Regions from separate parts of the Vibrio sp. 1580 genome, predicted to be linked through region 2. Evidence: predicted binding sites of a transcription regulator. Region 2 holds the regulator's gene; each other region holds the start of a gene.
The links. The regulator CRP, encoded in region 2, controls carbon source genes, mostly activating them, when cyclic AMP is high. The targets are predictions, from matches to a motif close to TGTGANNNNNNTCACA.

Region 1 (6,988 bases), on a different contig from region 2:
CCCCAAGCACTGACATAGCTATCAGCCAATCTCGCCATTTCCGCGACTTTCTTTAATGCTGTTTGTTCTTTCATCGCTTTCTCCGAAGGTAATACCAACACCTTCCATGTAGGGTTTTATTGTTATCAATAACTTCTTTTGGAAAATGACCAAAGGTAGCGCTTGGCTACCTTGGTCTTAACTAGGTTCTATTAGCGTTTCACCGCTTCAAGTTTCCAGATATTGTTCACGTAGTCGCGGATTGAGCGGTCTGACGTGAACTTGCCAACAAGGGCGGTATTAAGAATGGCCTTCTTCGCCCAGCCAGCTTGATCTTTATATTGTTCGCTCATGTCTTCGTGCGCTTTCACGTAAGATGCAAAGTCCGCAAGACATAAGTACGGGTCACCGCCGTCTAGTAGGCTGTCATACGTTGCACGCAGTAAGCCTGGTTGACCTGGTGTGAACTCTTCACCCAATAGCAAGTCCATTGACGCTTTGAGTAGGTGATCCGCATTGTAGTAATCAAATGGGTTGTAACCTTGAGCTTTCAGCGCTTTCACACCTTCAACATCTAGACCGAAGATGTAGATGTTCTCATCGCCTACTTCCTCACGAATCTCAACGTTTGCACCATCCATTGTACCGATAGTTAGCGCACCGTTTAGCGCCATCTTCATGTTACCTGTACCTGATGCTTCTTTACCCGCTAGCGAGATTTGTTGAGAAACGTCAGCCGCAGGGATAATGATTTCAGCCATGCTCACGCGGTAGTCAGGGATGAATACCACTTTCAGCTTGTTACCGATGCGAGGATCGTTGTTCACCTTGTCTGCAATCTTGTTGATTGCGAAGATGATTTCTTTCGCTAGGTGGTAACCCGGTGCTGCTTTTGCTGCGAAGAACACAACGCGTGGCGTACACTCAAAACCTGGTTCATTAAGAATACGGTGGTACAGAGACAGTACGTGTAGCAAGTCTAGATGCTGACGTTTGTACTCGTGCAGACGCTTGATTTGGACATCGAAGATTGCATTAGTATCGAGCTCGATACCCATGTTCTCTTTCACCCAAGTTGCTAGGCGTTCTTTGTTCTCTTTCTTCACTGCCATGAATTCTTTTTGGAATGTCGCGTCAGTAGCGTACTTCGCAATACCTTCAAGTTGCTCTAGTTTCGCTGGCCATTCTGGGCCGACTTTCTCAGTGATAAGCTGAGACAGACCTGGGTTACAGAACTTCAACCAGCGACGTGGCGTAATACCGTTCGTTACGTTGTGTAGACGTGTCGGGTACATTTCGTGGAACTCTGGGAATAGGTCTTTCTTAACCAATTCAGAGTGAAGTGCTGCTACACCGTTTACTGCGTAAGAGCCGATTACACATAGGTTTGCCATGCGAACCATGCGGTGGAAACCTTCTTCGATGATAGAAAGCTTCTGTTGCTTCGCGACATCACCCGGCCACATTGCACGTACGTCTTGTAGGAAGCGGTGGTTGATCTCGTAAATGATCTCCATGTGACGTGGTAGCAGGTGCTGGATTAGCGACTCTGGCCATGTCTCTAGTGCTTCTGGAAGTAGCGTGTGGTTGGTGTACGCAAATGTCTTAGAGCTGATTTCCCAAGCCGCTTCCCAAGCTAAACCTTTTTCATCCATCAGGATGCGCATTAGTTCAGGAATCGCAATCGTTGGGTGTGTATCGTTAAGCTGGATAGTCTCTTGCTTAGGTAGATCCGCTAGCGAGTAGCCCGCAGCTTCGTGGCGACGTAGGATGTCACGTACAGACGCTGCTGAGTGGAAGTACTGCTGCATTAGACGCAGTGTTTTACCTTTCTCGTGGTTGTCATTCGGGTAAAGCACTTTAGTGATGTTACCTGCGTCGATCAGTGCGTGCTGAGCTTCGAAGTAATCACCATTGTTAAAGCTTGCTAGTGAGAATGGTGCAATCGCCTGACATTCCCAAAGACGTAGCGGGTAAACCGTGTCTGATTCGTAACCCACAATTGGAAGATCCCAAGGCATTGCTCTTACTGTCATGCCTGGTACCCATTTGCGAACCTCTTTACCGTTCTCGTTAATCACTTCAACGTGACCGTAGAAACCGATCTCTTGCGCAAGTTCTGGACGCGCAATTTCCCAAGGGTAGCCTTCTACACCGCGCCATGCGTCAGGTGCTTCTTGCTGGCGACCATCTTTGAATGACTGTTTAAATAGACCGTATTCGTAATGTAAACCATAGCCGACAGTTGGGAATTCTTGTGCCGCACATGAATCCATGAAACACGCAGCCAGACGACCAAGGCCACCGTTACCCAATGATGGGTCGCGCTCTTCTTCTAGCAGATCAGTTAGGTTGTAACCTAGTTCAGCCATTGCTTCTGTTACTTGTTCGTACAGACCCATGCTGATTAGGTTGTTACCAGTCAAACGACCGATAAGGAATTCTAGCGAAAGGTAGTTAACGCTCTTCGCACTTTTAATGCGTGGATCTTCTTCTGTCGCAAGCAAATCTAGAGTAGTAAATTCAGCCAGAGCATGCCCCATTGCTAGGTACCATGCGCGGCTGTCTGCGTTTTCAATCGTATGAGCGTAAGTTACAGATAGGTGTTTCTTTACGCTTTCTTGGAACGACTTCTTGTCAAATTGTTTTTGTTGAGTAGGTTTCATTACGAAATTCTCACGTCTTTTGGTAATTCATCTGCCATACATCGTGCATTTACCTCTGTGAATAAACATCCTCCTAATTCTCATCCTTTGAAGGAGGAGGGCTGAGGGCGTAGAGGGGGTACCATTGCTAGGTTAGTGATCCAAATCTCAACAAAGTGAACTTTGCACCAGTTCTTAGTGATTTTGATCACAATGGAATGTGAGAAAGGTTAAAACCCGTTCATGACGCTTTTTATAGTCCACTCATCTGATGATGTGAAAATTGTAATATCGGTCACATTAACTCGGTCAGCGTAGAAGAACTTTTCGTAATCTATGTGCAACGCGATCTTAACGCTAACGAAACAAACGATATTTAAGTGACGACAATCACAAATAAAGGGCGTAGCTGATGGTAAATCCATCAACCCTTGAGAATTAGGAAGTGGATCAAAGTAACGAACATTTCTGATGTCGTAACATCCCACTCAGCTCACAGGATTGTACGCTTTTTATACAAACTAGAATTAGGCGATGTGAGTTATTTCTAGTTTTCGCTAGCTTTTATATCTAAGTGACCGTATGGAATGGTTTTTCAGACGGACGCAAGCCCCAACAGTAGCGACATTATCCGGCATTCAAACAGTGTTTTTGATGCTGATGACATCATTCAGTAAGACGGCTTTCAAGGGGGCTTTACTAGAATGATCACGTTGCTGTCATTTGGGTATACATAAATAAGGACATAACTACTAATGTGGATTCCATCTAAGCTTACTCGACCAGGACGCCTGCACAATGCCATCGTGCGCCCACGAGTGTTGGACTTACTACAGCAAGCGCCTTACTACAAATTGGTTTTATTCCGCTCCCCAGCAGGTTACGGAAAAACAACAATGGCAGCGCAGTGGCTATCCGATAAGCCAAACGTCGGTTGGTACAGCATTGATGACAGCGATAACGACGGCTTTCGCTTTGTAAACTATCTGCTTCAAGCATTAAACAAAGCCACCAACTTCAGTTGCGCTAACGCACAAAAACTGGCGGAAAAACGTCAGATCTCGTCTTTACGCTCCCTATTTAGCGAAGTATTCGCTGAAATGGCTGACTTTCATCAAGAGTGCTACGTGGTGCTTGATGACTACCATTTAATCACGAATGATGAAATCCATGAATCCATGCGTTTCTTTTTAAAGCACATGCCAGACAACCTCACCGTTGTGGTAACCAGTCGTGCAGCGCCGCCTCTGGGCACTGCAAACTTACGTGTTCGTGATTTAATGATCGAAATCGGCAACGAGATGTTGGCGTTTGATACCGAAGAAACAACTCGCTTCTTTAACCAGCGTATCGCCGATGGTATTGATGAAGACATGGCGAACAGCCTAAGAACCTATGTTGAAGGTTGGCCATCGGCGATGCAGTTGATCGCATTGCAAGCCCAACATCAAAACCGCACATTGGCACAAACCGTAGAGTCGGTATCGCAGTTCAATCACGCGCACTTGTGGGATTACTTGGTCGAAGAAGTGTTTGACTTACTCGATCACGAAACTCGTCACTTTTTAATGCAAGTATCCGTGCTTGACCACTTCAATGATGAGCTAGTGTTTGCCCTTACCCAACGCGAAGATGCACTGGGAATGATTGAATCGCTTAACCGTTACGGCTTATTCATTTATCCGCTCGAAGGGGAACAGAACTGGTTCCGATTCCATAACTTATTTGGCGAGTTTTTGTCTCATGAGCGCCAAGCTCGTATTCCTCAGCAAGAAAAAGATCTCCACCGCAATGCTGCTATCGCTTGGTTACAGCAAAAAGCACCACACCAAGCGATTCATCATGCACAAAAATCGAATGATAAGGACTTAGTGGTAGAGATCCTAAACGAATTCGGCTGGAAGATGTTTAACCAAGGCGAACTCAGCACGCTGGAAAGCTCAATTAACAAGTTGGACGATGATCTGTTGTTCAGCCACCCAAAACTTACGATGCTCCGAGCATGGTTGGCTCAAAGTCAGCATCGTTATAACCAAGTGGGCCACCTGCTTGAAGAAGCGGAAGAGGAACACAAAAAGCGTAACATTGCGTTAGATATTCATTATCAAGGTCAAGCAAACGCGTTGCTTGCTCAAGTGGCTATCAACAGTAACCAGCCAGAAAAAGCTCTCGAATTAGCGGAGTTAGCGCTTAGCCAACTTGATAACACAATTTACCGTAGCCGAATTGTGGCGACTTCGGTTGTTGGTGAAGTTAACCACGTGCTAGGTAAACTAGACCGTGCTTTGCCGATGATGCAACAAACTGAAAAGCTAGCTCGTCAGTATCAGGTATATCACCAAGCGTTATGGGCAATATTGCAGCAAAGCGAGATTTTAATTGCACAAGGTTACGTGCAAGCTGCCTTTGAACTACAAGATTCCGCATTTCGTCTGATTGAAGATCAGCAGCTTCAGCATGTTCCTCTTCATGAATTTTTGCTGCGTATTCGCGCGCAAGTACTTTGGTGCTGGAACCGACTTGATGAAGCGGAAGAATGCGCGTACAAAGGTCTGCAAATTCTCGAAAACCATTCACCAAGCAAGCACTTACATAGCTATTCGATGTTGGCGCGTATTGCGATTGGACGCGGTGAATTAGACAAAGCCGGTAAATTCATTGAGCATATACAGCACTTGATGAAACAGTCGACTTACCACGTAGATTGGACTGCAAACGCTTCACTATCGTTGATTCTATTTTGGCAAGCGCGCGGGAATACCGATGCAATGCAAGAATGGCTCAACACTGCGGTTCGTCCTGAATCGGCATGCAACCACTTTTCTCAATTGCAATGGCGTAACATTGCCCGCGCCCACATTAACTTAGGCCAATATACCGACGCTCGTGCTGCGTTAGATTTCCTCCAAGGTGAAGCTCGTCGCACTAACCTAATCACAGATACTAATCGCAACTTAGTGGTTGAAGCGGTCCTTTCTGCTCGCCAAAAAGATGAGGAGCAAGCCAAGGCTCTGTTAAAAGAAGCATTAGTAATGACGAACCAAACTGGCATGGTCGGAAACTTCCTGATTGATGGTGCAACCATTGGCGGTCTGCTGGAGAAGTTGAGCCTCCGCCATGAACTGGGCGATCTTGAGCGTCACCGTGCTCAACAGTTAATGAAGGACATTTCATCGAATCAACGTAGCCGGTCGATTCACTTTGATGAAGACTTTATTGAAAAGTTGGTGAATCACCCTAATGTGCCAGAGCTAGTACGTACCAGCCCATTAACACAACGCGAATGGCAGGTTCTGGGGCTGATTTATTCAGGCTTTAGTAACGAGCAAATCGCACAAGAGCTGGATGTGGCAGGTACGACAATTAAAACCCACATTCGCAACCTGTACCAAAAGCTTAATATTGCTAATCGTAAAGAAGCCATTGTGACAGCTGAAAATTTGCTGCAGTTGATGGGATACTGAACTGCTCGATAAACGGGTTAAAACGTAAAGTAAAACACAAGGGTTGGCGTAACACGTCAGCCCTTTTTTATGACTGACAGTAAGAGAAGTGCAATTTGCAAAGCACGTAAGTAACGTTGTTCATATAAAAAAATAGCCAACCGCAATAATCGCGATTGGCTTATATTTAGTGTGAACAAATTGTATTCACTAACAACGTCAGTTGGCTAGGTGACCCTCGGCTTAAGAAGGGTCGAGCAGTATTATGCATTAATCATGCCAAAATGCAAAGACTTATTTTTGGGCACAAGATCTCATATAAGCTGGATTTATTCACGCGCAAATTATCAAAATGCAATTTGATAATGCAAATTGCAATTGCACAATGCAACCAAGATTGATAATTGATAGTAGAGTTAATCATCTCAAAAATGTAAACCAAGCATTAAAAGCTCGTTACGGCGGCATTGTCTCTTGGCGGGTAATAAAGATAGGCAATAGATTGGATATAAAACCAAGTAGTTACAGCACTATTTCATACTTTTTTCATCGCAATGTTTGTATACTCTCTGCCATCGAAACGACTTAGCATTAGAGCAATGAACTACTTAATTACTTTCTTCAAGGGAATCGCCATGGGTGCAGCAGATGTTGTACCTGGTGTATCTGGCGGCACCATCGCGTTTATCACTGGTATTTACGATACGCTGCTTGAAAGCATTCGACGCATTAACCCCTCACTTTTCTCTATCTGGCGAAAAGAAGGGGTTAAAGCCGCGTTTAATCACATCAACGGATTCTTCCTTATCGCTCTGTTTGCCGGCATTTTCACCAGTATTGCAACGCTAGCAAAGTTGATTACTTGGCTTCTTGACACACACCCGATCCCACTTTGGTCATTTTTCTTTGGTCTGATTTTGG
Region 2 (6,988 bases):
GCTCAGCCCAGAAGCGCAAGCCGTGATTGGTCAAGTACATGACAACACGCGTCCAGCGCTGAAGCTGCTTGAGCGTGAAGGTTTTACCAACCGAGGCTACGTCGACATCTTCGATGGTGGCCCAACGGTTGAGTGTGATCTGCGTAATATTGAGTCGGTACGTCATTCATTCCGTGCGCAAGTCAAAATCTCTGAACATTCCAGCACACAAGACTTCTTGATGTGTAATTCATCTTTCGAGAACTTCCGTGCGACAGTCACTAAAGCGGCGTATGACGCAGAAACACAGAGCGTAATGATCGCACCAGACGTTGCGGATGCACTTTCGGTTGAAGAAGGGGATTTCGTTCGCCTTCTTCCGCAGTAACAGACGACAGAATTTAAGGATAGAAACAATGACACATTGGATTGCAGGTGAATGGGTACAAGGTCAGGGTGAAGCATTTACGTCTCTGTCGCCGTACAACCAAGAAGTGATCTGGCAAGGCAAAGGTGCAACGGCAGAGCAGGTGAACCAGGCGGTATCTGCAGCGCGTGAAGCGTTTATTGACTGGAAAAAGCGCCCATTTTCAGAGCGTGAGGCAATCGTGTTGGCTTTTGCGGAGAAAGTAAAAGAGAACAGCGAAAAAATCGCCGAAGTCATTGCCAAAGAAACTGGTAAGCCAATTTGGGAAACGCGCACTGAAGCAGCGGCAATGGCAGGTAAAATTGCCATTTCGATTCGCGCTTATCATGACCGCACTGGTGAGGCGAGCCGTGAAGCAGCAGGCAACCAAATCGTATTGCGCCACCGCCCATTGGGCGTGATGGCGGTGTTTGGTCCTTACAACTTCCCAGGCCACCTACCAAATGGTCACATTGTGCCTGCGCTACTGGCTGGTAACACGGTAGTCTTCAAACCGTCTGAGCAAACGCCATGGACGGGTGAATTGGCAATGAAGCTATGGGAAGAAGCCGGTCTGCCGAAAGGCGTGATTAACCTTGTTCAGGGCGCGAAAGAAACTGGTATCGCGCTCGCTGACGCAAAAGGCATCGATGGCGTACTGTTTACGGGTAGCGCAAATACGGGGCATGTATTACACCGTCAATTTGCGGGTCAACCGGGCAAGATGCTCGCACTAGAAATGGGTGGTAATAACCCGATGGTGATCTCTGATAAATATGGTGATTTGGATGCCACGGTTTACACCATCATCCAGTCAGCGTTTATCAGTGCTGGGCAGCGTTGTACGTGTGCTCGTCGTTTGTATGTGCCATTGGGTGAAAAAGGCGATGCGCTTATCACCAAACTCGTTGAAGCGACACGCAATATTCGCGTAGACCAACCATTTGCAGAACCTGCGCCATTTATGGGACCGCAAATTTCGGTCGCGGCAGCCAAGTTTATTCTTGATGCACAAGCTAATCTACAGTCTCTTGGCGGTGAAAGCTTGATTGAAGCGAAAGCAGGAGAGGCGGCGTTTGTTTCTCCTGGCATCATTGATGTAACGAACATTGCTGAGTTACCAGATGAAGAATACTTCGGCCCACTTCTGCAAGTGGTGCGTTACGAAGGGTTAGACAAAGCCGTGGCGCTAGCAAACGATACGCGCTTTGGCTTATCTGCTGGTTTGGTCTCAACCGACGACCAAGAATGGGAATACTTCGTTGACCACATTCGTGCAGGTATCGTGAACCGTAACCGCCAGCTCACTGGTGCAAGCGGTGATGCGCCATTTGGTGGTCCGGGGGCGTCGGGTAACTTGCGCCCAAGCGCTTACTACGCAGCAGATTACTGTGCGTACCCAATGGCATCAATGGAAGGTCAAGAGACTGTCTTGCCTGCAACATTGAGTCCAGGTGTAGCGCTATAAGTTTTAATAATAGAGTCGCAACTATGCATTGCGGCTCACCTTGCCGGCGCATCATTTAGGTATGGGTTGTAGTGATCGTTGGCAGAACACGAAAAGTGAGCAAAGACTCGGAAAAGCGTGTTGACTGACTGGCATTTACCGTCACAGGTTGATGGTTGCTCGTTCATTATTCTGGACAACTTTTGTTGTGAACGAGCAGCCAACTTCCGCTTACCTTTAAACTCTACATCTCGTAACAAGGAGTCGTTATGACGCCCGATGTGTTATTTGAATCGCTATGGCAAGATTACATTCAACGTCTTTGCCCTTCGGCTGCTAAAGTGCATCAGCTGCTTCAAGAAGATGAGCCTCTGATTAATGATCATATAGCTTTACGTACCTTCAATATCGCGCCTCTTGGTATTGAAACTCTAGCTAAGCCATTTGTAGCTATTGGTTACAAGGCGTGTGGTGATTACGTTTTCGAAAGCAAAAAGCTGGTTGCTAAGCACTATGAGCACCCAGATCCGAAGCAACCTAAAGTATTTATTAGTGAGCTAAAAGTTGAAGAGTGCTCGTCTGAGCTACAAGAGATTGTGAAAAATTTGGTGGCACAAGTCGATGCTGACAAGCTGAACGATAGCGCATTCTTACATGGTGGACGCTTGTGGGATTTAAGCTTTGCTGATTACCAAACGTTGGCTAAAGAAAGTGAGTACGCATCTTGGCTTGCGGCGCATGGTTACGGAGCAAACCACTTCACGGTGAGCGTTAACCAGCTCAATGAATATGAAGAAGTGAAGCAGGTAAACGATCATCTGCGTACCGCTGGGTTTACCATTAATGAAAATGGTGGTGAAGTGAAGGGCACTCCTGAGGTGTTGCTAGAGCAGTCATCGACCATGGCAGATAAAGTAGCGGTTCGTTTTAGCGAAGGCACTGAAATTATCCCTGGCGGGTTTTATGAATTTGCTAAGCGCTATCCGATGGAAAATGGTGATTTGTACCCAGGTTTCGTGGCCGCTTCAGCTGACAAAATCTTTGAAAGTACGAATGGCTAAGTTTTAGGGTTAACCTGTTAAGCTTACTCATTAGTGTTCGCTGCACCCTATCTCATTTGGTCATGAGTAAATAAAAAGCCACCAATGTTGCCATTGGTGGCTTTTATAATTTTGTTCGTGTCACTCTAGTTCGAGATTAACGAGTACCGTAAACCACGATGGTTTTACCGTGAGCAGAGATTAGGTTCTGCTCTTCTAGCATCTTCAAGATACGACCTACTGTCTCACGAGAACAGCCAACAATTTGACCGATTTCTTGACGAGTGATCTTGATTTGCATGCCGTCTGGGTGAGTCATTGCGTCTGGTTGTTTTGCAAGGTTCAGAAGCGTCTGAGCGATACGACCAGTTACGTCTAGGAACGCCAGGTCACCCACTTTTTGGCTAGTTACTTGAAGACGACGAGCCATCTGCGCAGAAAGACGCATTAGGATGTCTGGGTTTACTTGGATAAGCTGACGGAACTTCTTGAAAGAAATTTCAGCAACTTCACAAGGAGATTTAGCACGAACCCAAGCTGTGCGCTCTTGGTCTTCCTCGAATAGACCAAGTTCACCAATAAAGTCTCCTTGGTTTAGGTAAGAAAGGATCATCTCCTTACCTTCTTCGTCTTTGATAAGAACCGCAACAGAACCTTTAACGATGTAGTACAAAGTTTCTGCCTTTTCGCCCGCGTGAATTAGCGTGCTCTTTGAAGGGTACTTATGAATATGACAGTGTGAAAGAAACCACTCTAATGTTGGGTCGGTTTGAGGTTTACCTAGAACCATAATATCTCACTTCCTCTGCAGGGTACGCTTGCGCTATCCATATTTTAGCTAAGCCTGAATTAGGCCTACTAGAATAAGAGCACTTTTTATATGCTGCAAGCTCTCTTGTGTTTCGGTAAGAAATAGTATCCTTTTTCGAAAACGATTTCTTGATTTTAATCGTGCCATGATTGAGATTTTGTAAGCAAAACTGTGCACATGATCACGGTATGAAAAGTAAACATCTTCGCAGGCAGGTTTTTAGCCAATTTTCCCTGTTTCGATGAGCTGTTGTAGGATAGGCCGAACTATGAGCTCCATTGCAAAGCTCATCTTACCGCCGGGTACGACAATCGTGTTGTGGCGTGACATGAATGAGCCATCAATCATGGCCAGCAGATATGGGAAGTCGACATTCTTGATACCGCGTAGGCGAATCACCACAAAACTCTCATCCAAACTAGGGATGCCTTTTGCATTAAGTGGGTTGGAAGTGTCAACGGTCGGTACGCGCTGGAAGTTGATGTGAGTACGAGAAAACTGCGGAGTGATATAGTTGAGGTAATCGTCCATGGATCGCACGATTGAGTCCATTACCGCTTCACGCGAATGGCCGCGATCGCGAGTGTCACGTACGAATTTTTGTATCCACTCTAAGTTCACAATCGGCACCATGCCGATTAAGAAATCCACATGTTGAGCAACATTAACATCTCCATCGACCACGCCACCATGTAACCCTTCATAAAACAGCACGTCGCTGTTTTCGGGTAAGTCTTGCCACGGTGTAAACGTGCCTGGCATTTGATTGTAGGGAACCGCTTCGTCAAACGTGTGCAGATAACGGCGCACGCTGCCAGTGCCGTCATGCCCGAACTTACGGAAAAACTCTTCTAATCCCGGGAAGTCATTAGCTTGTGGGCCAAAGTAGCTAATGTGTCGACCTTGCTCGCGGGCTTTGCGAATTTCGATGTCCATTTCTGGGCGAGTAAAGCGATGGAAGCTATCGCCTTCAACCCATGCGGGTTTAACGTTCATCATATTGAACATTTTACGGAAGGCTTCAGATGTAGTGGTCGTGCCGGCACCGGACGAACCAGTAACCGCAATAATTGGGTGTTTAGCTGACATGACAAACCTTGTCGAAAATTACTTACCTGTAATGTGCAGTAGAGTTACTACTGCACGGTCGATATCCCACTATAGCACGTAACAATACCTTGTCATCGAGTGGGATACGGTAAAATGTGAAGGGTCTAAAATTTTGTTTTATGCTGAATATCGACGGTTTCGTGTAGCTCAGAGAACACGATAACCGCTTCACCTTTTTCCAATTGAGCTTTAACTTGATCAATTTTGTCATGCAAAGAAACCTCGACGGTTCCGTAATCCGTTCCTTCGCGTAAGACGAATTCACGAATTAAGTTTTCCAATGTTTCCGGCGCAATGTCTTGCCATGGAATGATCATAAATACCTCTAACTTTTATGATGAGCGGCTAGTTTACTGCGTTCGTTGCTTGGATACAGCAGAAAGGTAATCTGCGGCGATACTTTCGTAATACGCGGGCAGCGCTTCCTCCAACCAAAACTTAGGTTTTAACGCCGTTCCTGTTAGGAAGCCAACATGGCCACCGTGTTCAAAGAGACGGTAATCAATGTTATCTGGCAAAACAAACTTCGGTATCACATCATCGGTCATGAACGGATCGTCTTTGGCATGGATGATCAGTGTGGGTAGCGTGATTTGCTGTAGTTTACTTAAGCCAGAACATTGATCGTAATAATCTTGTGCGTCTTTAAAGCCGTGCAGTGGTGCCGTGATCAAATCATCGAATTCATACAATCGTGTGACACGTTTTATTGAGTTGTAGGACAAAGCGAGCTCGCCATGCAATAGATGATGCTTTTGTAACGCGTTACGTTTCAGTGAAGAAAGCAGATAACGGCGATACACTTTCGAAAAGCCTTGTTCAATACGGTTTGCACACGCCGCTAGGTCTAAAGGCGCTGAGATAATAGTCGCTGCATTCAAAAAAGGGTGGTCTTTATATTGGGCTAAATAATTCGCCAACATGTTACCGCCAAGAGAAATACCAACCGCAACTTTGGGGTTATCAGGAAAACGTTGTTCAAGGTGCTCTAGGAAGTAACGAGCATCCGTCACTTCACCCGAGTGGTAAGCTCGTGCTTTTTTGTTTGGTTTACCGCTGCAGCCACGAAAATGCATCATCACCGACAGCCATCCAGATTGAGCAAATGCATTCATTAACCCATTGGCATAAGGGCTATAGAAGCACCCCTCTAACCCATGAAATAAAACAAAAATCGGCTTTTTTTGTGCAGGCTCTTGGGTTGGGTCCTCGCTCCACGCGAGATCGAGAAAGTCGCCATCGGATGTATCGAGGGTTTGCCAAATCGGCGTAAATAACGCTTTTTTGCGAATAAAACGCGGCAAAAGCGTTTGGAGATGCGGGTTTTTGATCCCGGCGGCTGCGAAAAATTGTGTCATACCTAACTGCTCTTATGCGGTCCTTCGGTGTCCGTTGAAGAACTTATTAATATAATCCTTTATAAAGATTATAGGTATTCTACAGATTTATGGGCGTTTTGGTGGTTGAATGTTTGGCACCGGAATAGCAAAGGCTTGCTGCAAATGCTCCCCACCGAGTTGACGACAGTATCTCAACGTCAGTGGGTCACCATCATTTTTGAGTAGTGTAAGTGAGTTAATGCAGTCCACCAAATCCGCTTGTTGCTGCTTTTCTAGTTGCAGCTCAAACTGCAAGGTCTCACGATACAAAGCGTCATTGACTTGAGACTTAAGGTGGCGACGAAGGTCGCGAAAGGAGTGAAGTAAAGTTTCGCTTCTACCTAGACAGTCTTGCACCAAGGGCCAGTCTTTTTCTTGGAAAATGAGTTGCTGCTCATCGAGCCATCTGAGCAGCAGGAGTAGGTTCACGTTACCGTGGTAGTTGTTCTGTAATGATAAACACGCCTCTTTCACTTCTCGCACACCATAAAATTGCAGACTAAACTGCCAAAGGTGTTCTAGGGTGAGTGTGTATTCAGCGTGTTGATTACTCATTGATTAAACTCTAGCTCCATCTGCTCCAATGTTTCTTGAGCAGACATCCATTCCATTTCAATTTCTTCGAGCTCAGCCTTACTAGAAGCTTGAAGTGCCAGCACTTGGTTAAGTTTAGCTTTATTTTCGGCCGCATACAGTGAGTTCTCCGCCAATTGTTCTTCAGCTTCGGCCAGTGCAGCACCTAACTTATCCATTTTATTTTCTAGTTGTGTCAGCGTTTTGCGAATTGGCGCTGTCTGTTTTCGAAATTCTGCATCG
Region 3 (6,988 bases), on a different contig from region 2:
ATTTTATTTGGCCTTTAAGCTTAGTGAGATCATCTTCTAGCTGAATTTGGTTTTTATCCAACGTTCACATCCATGACTATCGAACTGGAAATCACACCTAATATTAAGTGGTTAGATGCATGTTTCTTTACCAAAGCGATGCGGATAACGTTTTGGTAAACGATCAGGGGCCGTAATGTATACCGTTACAACCCCTAATTACTACATCTAAATTACCAATAGAATAGCTACGATAGGAGCTGTTTGATTGTCAAAGGTGCATCAGAGACTTCCAACCTTTGTGCAGCGGTAAGACCTTGTTTATCCTGATAGCACAAATTATGCCAAGCTCTGAATATATCTAAAAGAGGTAAAATACCAGCAGGTCGTAATTTGCGACGTGGCTCGTTAATGAAGCTTTCGAAAAGAATCTGAAAGCGGTTTTGATAAAACTTCACATGACGAGTTGTCGCAACGTTAAACCATTTTTCAGGCTCATTTTGATCGCCAGCGAGGTAGCAAATGCCTTTGTGGTTTTCGTTTTGACTAGAGATTGCCCAACGATCGCGCCACCAACTCATATAGGCGATATCGACTTTGCCAAAGGGAGTGCTCATGTCCCAACTAGCGTCCTCTTCTACGTACATCAAGTCGACACTTTTCTCTTTAATACGAGGTAAACAAACGCTCAGTGCAGCTGAACGTAGTAGGGGATCTTGAGGCATGTATAGAGATACACGTTTGTTTGGGCAGCACATATCAAGTACGTGCAAATAGTGTGCATACGAGGTGTATGGCGGACGGACTAATGCCCCTTTTGAAGGGTAATGAAATACAGATAGATTACCAAGAGGGTCTTCTACGTTACCGCGAGCCAAAATTGTTTGGTATTTTTGGTCAATTCGCTCTCTGAGGTGATGAGAAGGTTCCGCAAGCGGCTCACTTGCTTCCGCTACGTACTCCTGGGAAACAAAACGAGACACCTCATCGTAAGGATTATGATCGAGCGTTGCGATTGGCTCTTCATCAGCGGAATAATTGACGTGCTGGCAAAGAATATAGCCAGAATGCGCTTCGCCAGAAACAATCCAATACACACCATTATTGCTGTTCGGTTGCAATGCAATATAGTTTGAGGCCAATTCATAATGCGTTGCGTGGTTTACCCAGCGCGCATCAATGGTTGCCAGCTTGCGGCGGCAGCGGCTAGCTATATGGTCAACATGATCGTAAAAGGTTTTTGGGTTAATACTAAGCTTGCGGCAGATTTCTCGTACGGAATATCCCGTAAACAATAAACCCATCAAGTTCTCTTGAAATTGAAGCTTCTTGTTGGCACCAGACCACTTGTCGACAAAGGTACTTTGACACACTTTACAGCGGTAACGTTGGCGATCGCCACTGTAACCGAAAGCGTGATAGAGGTGTTTGTGAGTGTGGACAGAAAGTCCAAAGTTGTCGCAATCATCATTACGGCAAGCAGGCAACCCGTCACTGTGGACGTGCCGCAGGCGATGAAGTTCGTTCACGACATCGCGATTATTAAGTAAGGGGGGGAAAGCTCCACATTCACGGCATACCATCGCCGGACGCTTAGGGTTCGCATGTTGCAGAACGTAACGCTTTGCATCACTCAATCCAAAGTTGTCACACGCCAATGTTTTACAAAAGTTGAGTTGTAACCCATCTGCGTCTTTTGGCAGTTCGCCGTTAGACACAATCGCCCCCTCGGGATAATTCGGGCAGCCAGTATAACTCTGGCTGCAAATTATTACTTACTATTTGTTCTTAGATGTTGATTGCAGTTTCTAGTGCAACTTTCATCATGTCGTTGAACGACTTCTGACGCTCTTCTGAGCTTAGTTTTTCACCACGGATGATGTGGTCAGAAACTGTCAGGATAGTCAGTGCTTTCGCGCCTAGGTCAGCTGCTACGCCGTAGATACCAGCCGCTTCCATGTCTACACCTAGGATGCCTAGTTTTTCCATCTTCTCGAAGATGTCTGCTTCTGGTGTGTAGAACAGGTCTGCAGAGAATACGTTACCTACTTTTACAGGCACTTCCTGAGCGCGCGCTTGGTTAACTGCTTCTTCTAGAAGACCGTAATCAGCGATTGCTGCGAAATCGTGGTTGTTGAAACGGATACGGTTAACTTTAGAGTCTGTAGAAGCACCCATACCGATAACAACGTCCATTAGTTTCACGTCGTCACGTACTGCACCACAGCTACCTACACGGATAACGTTTTTCACGCCGTATTCAGCGATTAGCTCGTGTACGTAGATACAGCAAGACGGGATACCCATGCCGTGGCCCATTACAGAAACTTTTTTGCCTTTATAAGTGCCAGTAAAGCCGAACATGTTGCGAACGTCACAAACTTGTTTCACATCTTCTAGGAACGTTTCAGCGATGTATTTAGCGCGCAACGGGTCGCCTGGCATTAGAACTGTTTCAGCGAAATCACCTGGTTGTGCGTTAATGTGTGGGGTTGCCATAAGTGCTCTCCAAAGTTTTGTTTTGATAAAACGCCTCTATTATAGAACGCTATTACCAATTCTGTTGAACTTGTTCGTTTTCGTTGAGGCAATAATATCGGGACGTACAGTAGCCCCTTGAGAGCTTAGTCACAAAAACCACGCATTTAGAAACTGCAACTCCTATTGATAACTAAATCTGTTGAAACTAAAAGAGCAATCGATTTGCTTTTGAGCAGTTTGTCGATTGCGCGCACAAATTCTTTGTTTTTGGGCCAAACTTTTTTCTGAAAGCTGGTTGATCGAAATACTTTCGAGTGAAGTAAAACGATTAAATTGTACAACTTATTTTCTTGTACAATCTGGAAAGGCTTGCTATAAGTTATACAACAAAACTTTTTGTATAGGGATGCGTCATCATGGAATCTTCAATCAAAGTAGGTATCAGTTCGTGTGTTTTGGGTGAACGAGTGCGTTTTGACTCTGGTCATAAGGTGAGCAACTTTGTGACTAAAGAGCTCAGCCCGTATTTTGACTTTGTTTCGGTATGCCCTGAAGTCGGCGTAGGTATGCCAGTACCCCGTCCAACCATTCGTCTTGTTTCTAATGAAGAGCGTGTTGCATTGGTTGAAACCAAAAATCCAGAAAATGATCATACCGACAATATGCTCACTTACTCGGCCAATAAAGTAGATGAACTTCAAAGCGAGCAGCTTTGTGGTTACATCGTTTGTGCCAAGTCACCAACTTGTGGCATGGAGCGAGTCAAGGTTTACAGCAAGAACAGTGCTGCGAAAGAAGGTGTTGGCTTGTATACACAAACATTGATGCAAAAAATGCCTTGGTTGCCTGTTGAAGAGGATGGCAGACTTAACGACCCTGTATTGAAAGAAAATTTTATTACTCGAGTATTTTGTCTAAATGACTTTTACGACTCGATGGATGGTGAGCCTACTCGTGGCAAAATCATCGACTTTCATTCGCGCTACAAACTGACGTTAATGGCACACCACCCAGAGTCATACCGATCCCTTGGCCGCTTAGTTGCCGATGTCGCTAATTATGAAATTGAAGACTTTTACCAAGAGTATCGTTTAGGACTGATGAAGGCGTTAACGAATCGGGCTAGCCGCAAAAATAACACAAATGTGTTGATGCATTTACAAGGGTACTTCAAACGCTCACTAACTAAAGAAGAAAAAGAAGAGTTAGCGACAGTGATTCACGACTACCGTATCGGAATGCTGCCTCTGCTAGCACCACTTACATTGATTAAGCATTACTTAAATACTTACCCAGACGAATATTTAGCAAAACAGAAGTTTTTAGAACCGTATCCGCAGGAGATGAGATTACGCTATGGTTTGTAGTTCAGAAGAAAAACTATACGCGATCCGAGATGTCGCAGAAATCACGGGTGTAAAACCAGTTACGCTGAGAGCTTGGCAACGAAGATACAACTTGATCCAACCTCAGCGAACTGAAAAAGGACACAGACTTTATAGCCAGCAAGATCTCGATACGATTCGCGAAGTCCAGAGCTGGCTCGCGAAGGGGATTTCGATTGGTAAAGTGAAGGGGCTGCTAGGAAAAAGCGCCGATGTCGAAGTCAAAAACGAGGTTCGCACACTCGAAGAAGTTGAAAACATGCTGCTTGCGCTGTCTACCCTGAATCGAGGAAAAGCAGAGAGTTTACTTGCCTCTGTTCTTAAAGAGTATCCACTAAAACTCGTTATTGATCAGTTTATTAGCCCAGTATTTGATGCGCTAGACATGGTGAAAGGATCGCTGCGATCTTTACAAGTAGGGTTATTTCAGACTTGTTTGATCACTCGACTTGCCCTTGTTATCGATTCTGAAAACAAAGCCGCTTCCAAAGGAAAGTGTCTGCTCATTAGCTTTGAACAAAACAGAGAGTCTGAGAGTTGGATTCAAGCAGCGAAGCTTTGCGAACAAGGGTATCACACGACTTTGATCGATAAGGTTGATGATGTTTCTGGTCTACTAGATCACGAGGTCGTTGAAAATGGTTCGTTTATCTACCTTTTCTCCAACAAAGCGCTAGCTGCTAAACAAGTAGCGTCCATCAAAATGCTTCACGCACAGTTAGGTGATCGGATGGGGTGCTCTGAAGTGATAGAGAAATTACACCTAACTTAGTAGACAAAAGATAGGAGCTACCATGATTTTAGTATGGTTTCGACGTGACTTACGTACGTTAGACCACACGGCACTCAAAGCGGCATTGGATTCAGGTCAGCCTGTCGTCGCTTGCTTTATCGCGACGCCAGAGCAGTGGCGGGAGCATCATATGGCGCCGATGCAGGCAGACCTCATTGCTCGTCGCTTAGCTTGTCTTAACGAGGAGCTTGAAAGCCTTAATATTCCCTTTTTGTACAAAGAGGTGCCGTCGTTTTCCGATTGTACAGATGTGATTAGTGGGTGGGCGGAAACACTTGAAGCCACGTCTGTCATGGCAAACATTCACTATGAGGTGAACGAACGAGAGCTCGATACACAAGTAAGTGAAGCGTTAGCTTCTCACGATATCGAATTTGAACTGTTTCATGACAAATGTGTGCACGCGCCAACGACGGTTCTTAATAAGCAAGGCGAATATTTTAAGGTGTTTACGCCATTCAAGCGTGCTTGGTTAACGCAGTTCCATATGCCGACGGTAGTAAAACCTCACGAGCAAGCGCCACTCAATAAAAAGGTACTCGAACAATTAGAGTCGGCTCGATTTAATTCAAGCTTCACATTTAGCTATCCTCGAGAATCCAGTGAAGACTGGCTGGCTTCGACTAATGATATTTTGAAGCAGCTTAGGGAATTTGCACGGGAGCGCAGTGACGCGTATCAAAGCGAGCGAGACTTTCCAGCTATTGATGGCACTAGCCAACTGTCTCCATACCTTGCGATTGGCGCGCTATCACCAAGGCAGTGTATTGCTCGTTTGTATGCTGAAAATCAACAAAATGACCTTACAGAAGGGAAAGCAACTTGGTTAAGTGAGATCATTTGGCGTGAGTTTTATCAGCACCTATTGGTTTTCGAACCAAAACTCGTCAAAGGCAAAGGATTTATCGATTGGGAGGATAAAATCCAGTGGTCCTATGATGAGAAGGCCTTTGAGCGATGGAAGACAGGAACAACAGGATACCCAGTCGTTGATGCAGCAATGCGTCAGCTCAATCAAACAGGTTGGATGCACAATCGATTACGTATGATTGTCGCGAGCTTTCTTACCAAGGACTTACATATTGATTGGCGATGGGGAGAAGCGTACTTCATGAGTAAGCTGGTGGACGGCGATTTTGCAGCGAACAATGGTGGCTGGCAATGGTCTGCTTCTACGGGCTGTGACGGGCAGCCATACTTTCGTATTTTCAACCCGATAAGCCAAGGCGAAAAGTTCGATGCTAATGGTGAATTTGTGCGCCACTGGGTACCAGAAATCAAAAGTGTACCGAACAAATACATCCATAAACCTTGGACTTGGGAGGGCTTTTCTTTACTGGAATATCACAAGCCGATGGTTGATCACAAGACAGAAAGAGAGATAACCTTACAGCTCTTTAAAAGTGCCAAGGAATAGAGTGAAATGCTTAGCAAAAAGCGATCAATGAGTTTCGCAAAACGTACCCTGCTATCTGTGTCGTTATCTTTAGTGAGTGGTCTATCATTCGCTAAGATGTACGAATTACCAGAGGATGGAAGCCGTTTAATTGGTCGCCTTGAAAACCACGTCGTGCAAGAAGGCGAAACCATGGCAAATATCGCTAAGCTCTACGATGTGGGTATGCTAGGTTTAATGGCCGCAAACAAAGGCGTGGATCCCTTCTTACCAGAAGAGGGGCATGTTCTTACTATTCCGACACAACTAATCCTCCCAGACGTACCTTATAAAGGTATCGTTATTAATCTAGCCGAGCTGCGCTTATATTACTTTCCGAAAGGAGAGGATATTGTCCATGTATTTCCTGTCGGAATTGGCCGAATAGGGCGCGATACCCCAGTAATGACAACGCGTATCAGCCAAAAACGACCGAACCCTACATGGACTCCTCCAGCCTCTATTCGTGCCGAGTACAAAGCAAAGGGCATTGACCTACCAGCCGTTGTTCCTGCGGGGCCTGATAATCCACTTGGTATGTTTGCATTGCGTTTAGCTTACGGGAATGGCGAATACCTAATTCATGGTACCAACAAGGACTTTGGGATTGGTATGCGGGTCAGCGCGGGTTGTATTCGTATGGACCCAAGTGACATTGAGTGGTTATTTGACAAGGTTCGTAACGGTGAAGACGTTAACATCATTAACCAGCCTATCAAAATGACACTTGAGCCTGACAGAAGTGTGTTCTTAGAAGCACATGAGCCTTTGACTCGTAGTAATGGCGAGAAAGATGAACTCAAAGTGCCGAAAGAGTTAAAGTGGTGGTTGGATGAATTCGGTATGAAAAACGTGAAGGCTAAAGCAGCAATCGCTGCACAGAATGGGGTTCCTATCGAAATAACCGCGCCTTAA

Region 1: a site for CRP is predicted at 2,909-2,924, ahead of R7093_RS06460 (glycogen/starch/alpha-glucan phosphorylase). Genes of this name have one in related genera too.
Region 3: a site for CRP is predicted at 2,597-2,612, ahead of deoD (purine-nucleoside phosphorylase). Genes of this name have one in related genera too.

What each region holds. Positions count from the first base shown of each region.
Region 1 covers NZ_JAWOVT010000003.1:258,008-264,995, reverse strand. Annotated here, with positions in the region: gene malQ (4-alpha-glucanotransferase) at 1-74, opposite strand, end outside; gene R7093_RS06460 (glycogen/starch/alpha-glucan phosphorylase) at 192-2,645, opposite strand; gene malT (HTH-type transcriptional regulator MalT) at 3,380-6,088, shown strand; gene R7093_RS06450 (DUF368 domain-containing protein) at 6,667-6,988, shown strand, end outside.
Region 2 covers NZ_JAWOVT010000021.1:28,091-35,078, forward strand. Annotated here, with positions in the region: gene astA (arginine N-succinyltransferase) at 1-367, shown strand, start outside; gene astD (succinylglutamate-semialdehyde dehydrogenase) at 396-1,853, shown strand; gene R7093_RS22240 (DUF1338 domain-containing protein) at 2,102-2,893, shown strand; gene crp (cAMP-activated global transcriptional regulator CRP) at 3,030-3,662, opposite strand; gene R7093_RS22250 (phosphoribulokinase) at 3,903-4,772, opposite strand; gene R7093_RS22255 (YheU family protein) at 4,898-5,110, opposite strand; gene R7093_RS22260 (hydrolase) at 5,144-6,151, opposite strand; gene R7093_RS22265 (TIGR02444 family protein) at 6,239-6,727, opposite strand; gene R7093_RS22270 (ABC transporter ATP-binding protein) at 6,724-6,988, opposite strand, start outside.
Region 3 covers NZ_JAWOVT010000003.1:415,842-422,829, forward strand. Annotated here, with positions in the region: gene R7093_RS07175 (hypothetical protein) at 1-61, opposite strand, end outside; gene R7093_RS07180 (hypothetical protein) at 228-1,697, opposite strand; gene deoD (purine-nucleoside phosphorylase) at 1,768-2,478, opposite strand; gene R7093_RS07190 (YbgA family protein) at 2,877-3,827, shown strand; gene R7093_RS07195 (MerR family transcriptional regulator) at 3,817-4,617, shown strand; gene phrB (deoxyribodipyrimidine photo-lyase) at 4,640-6,055, shown strand; gene R7093_RS07205 (L,D-transpeptidase family protein) at 6,062-6,988, shown strand.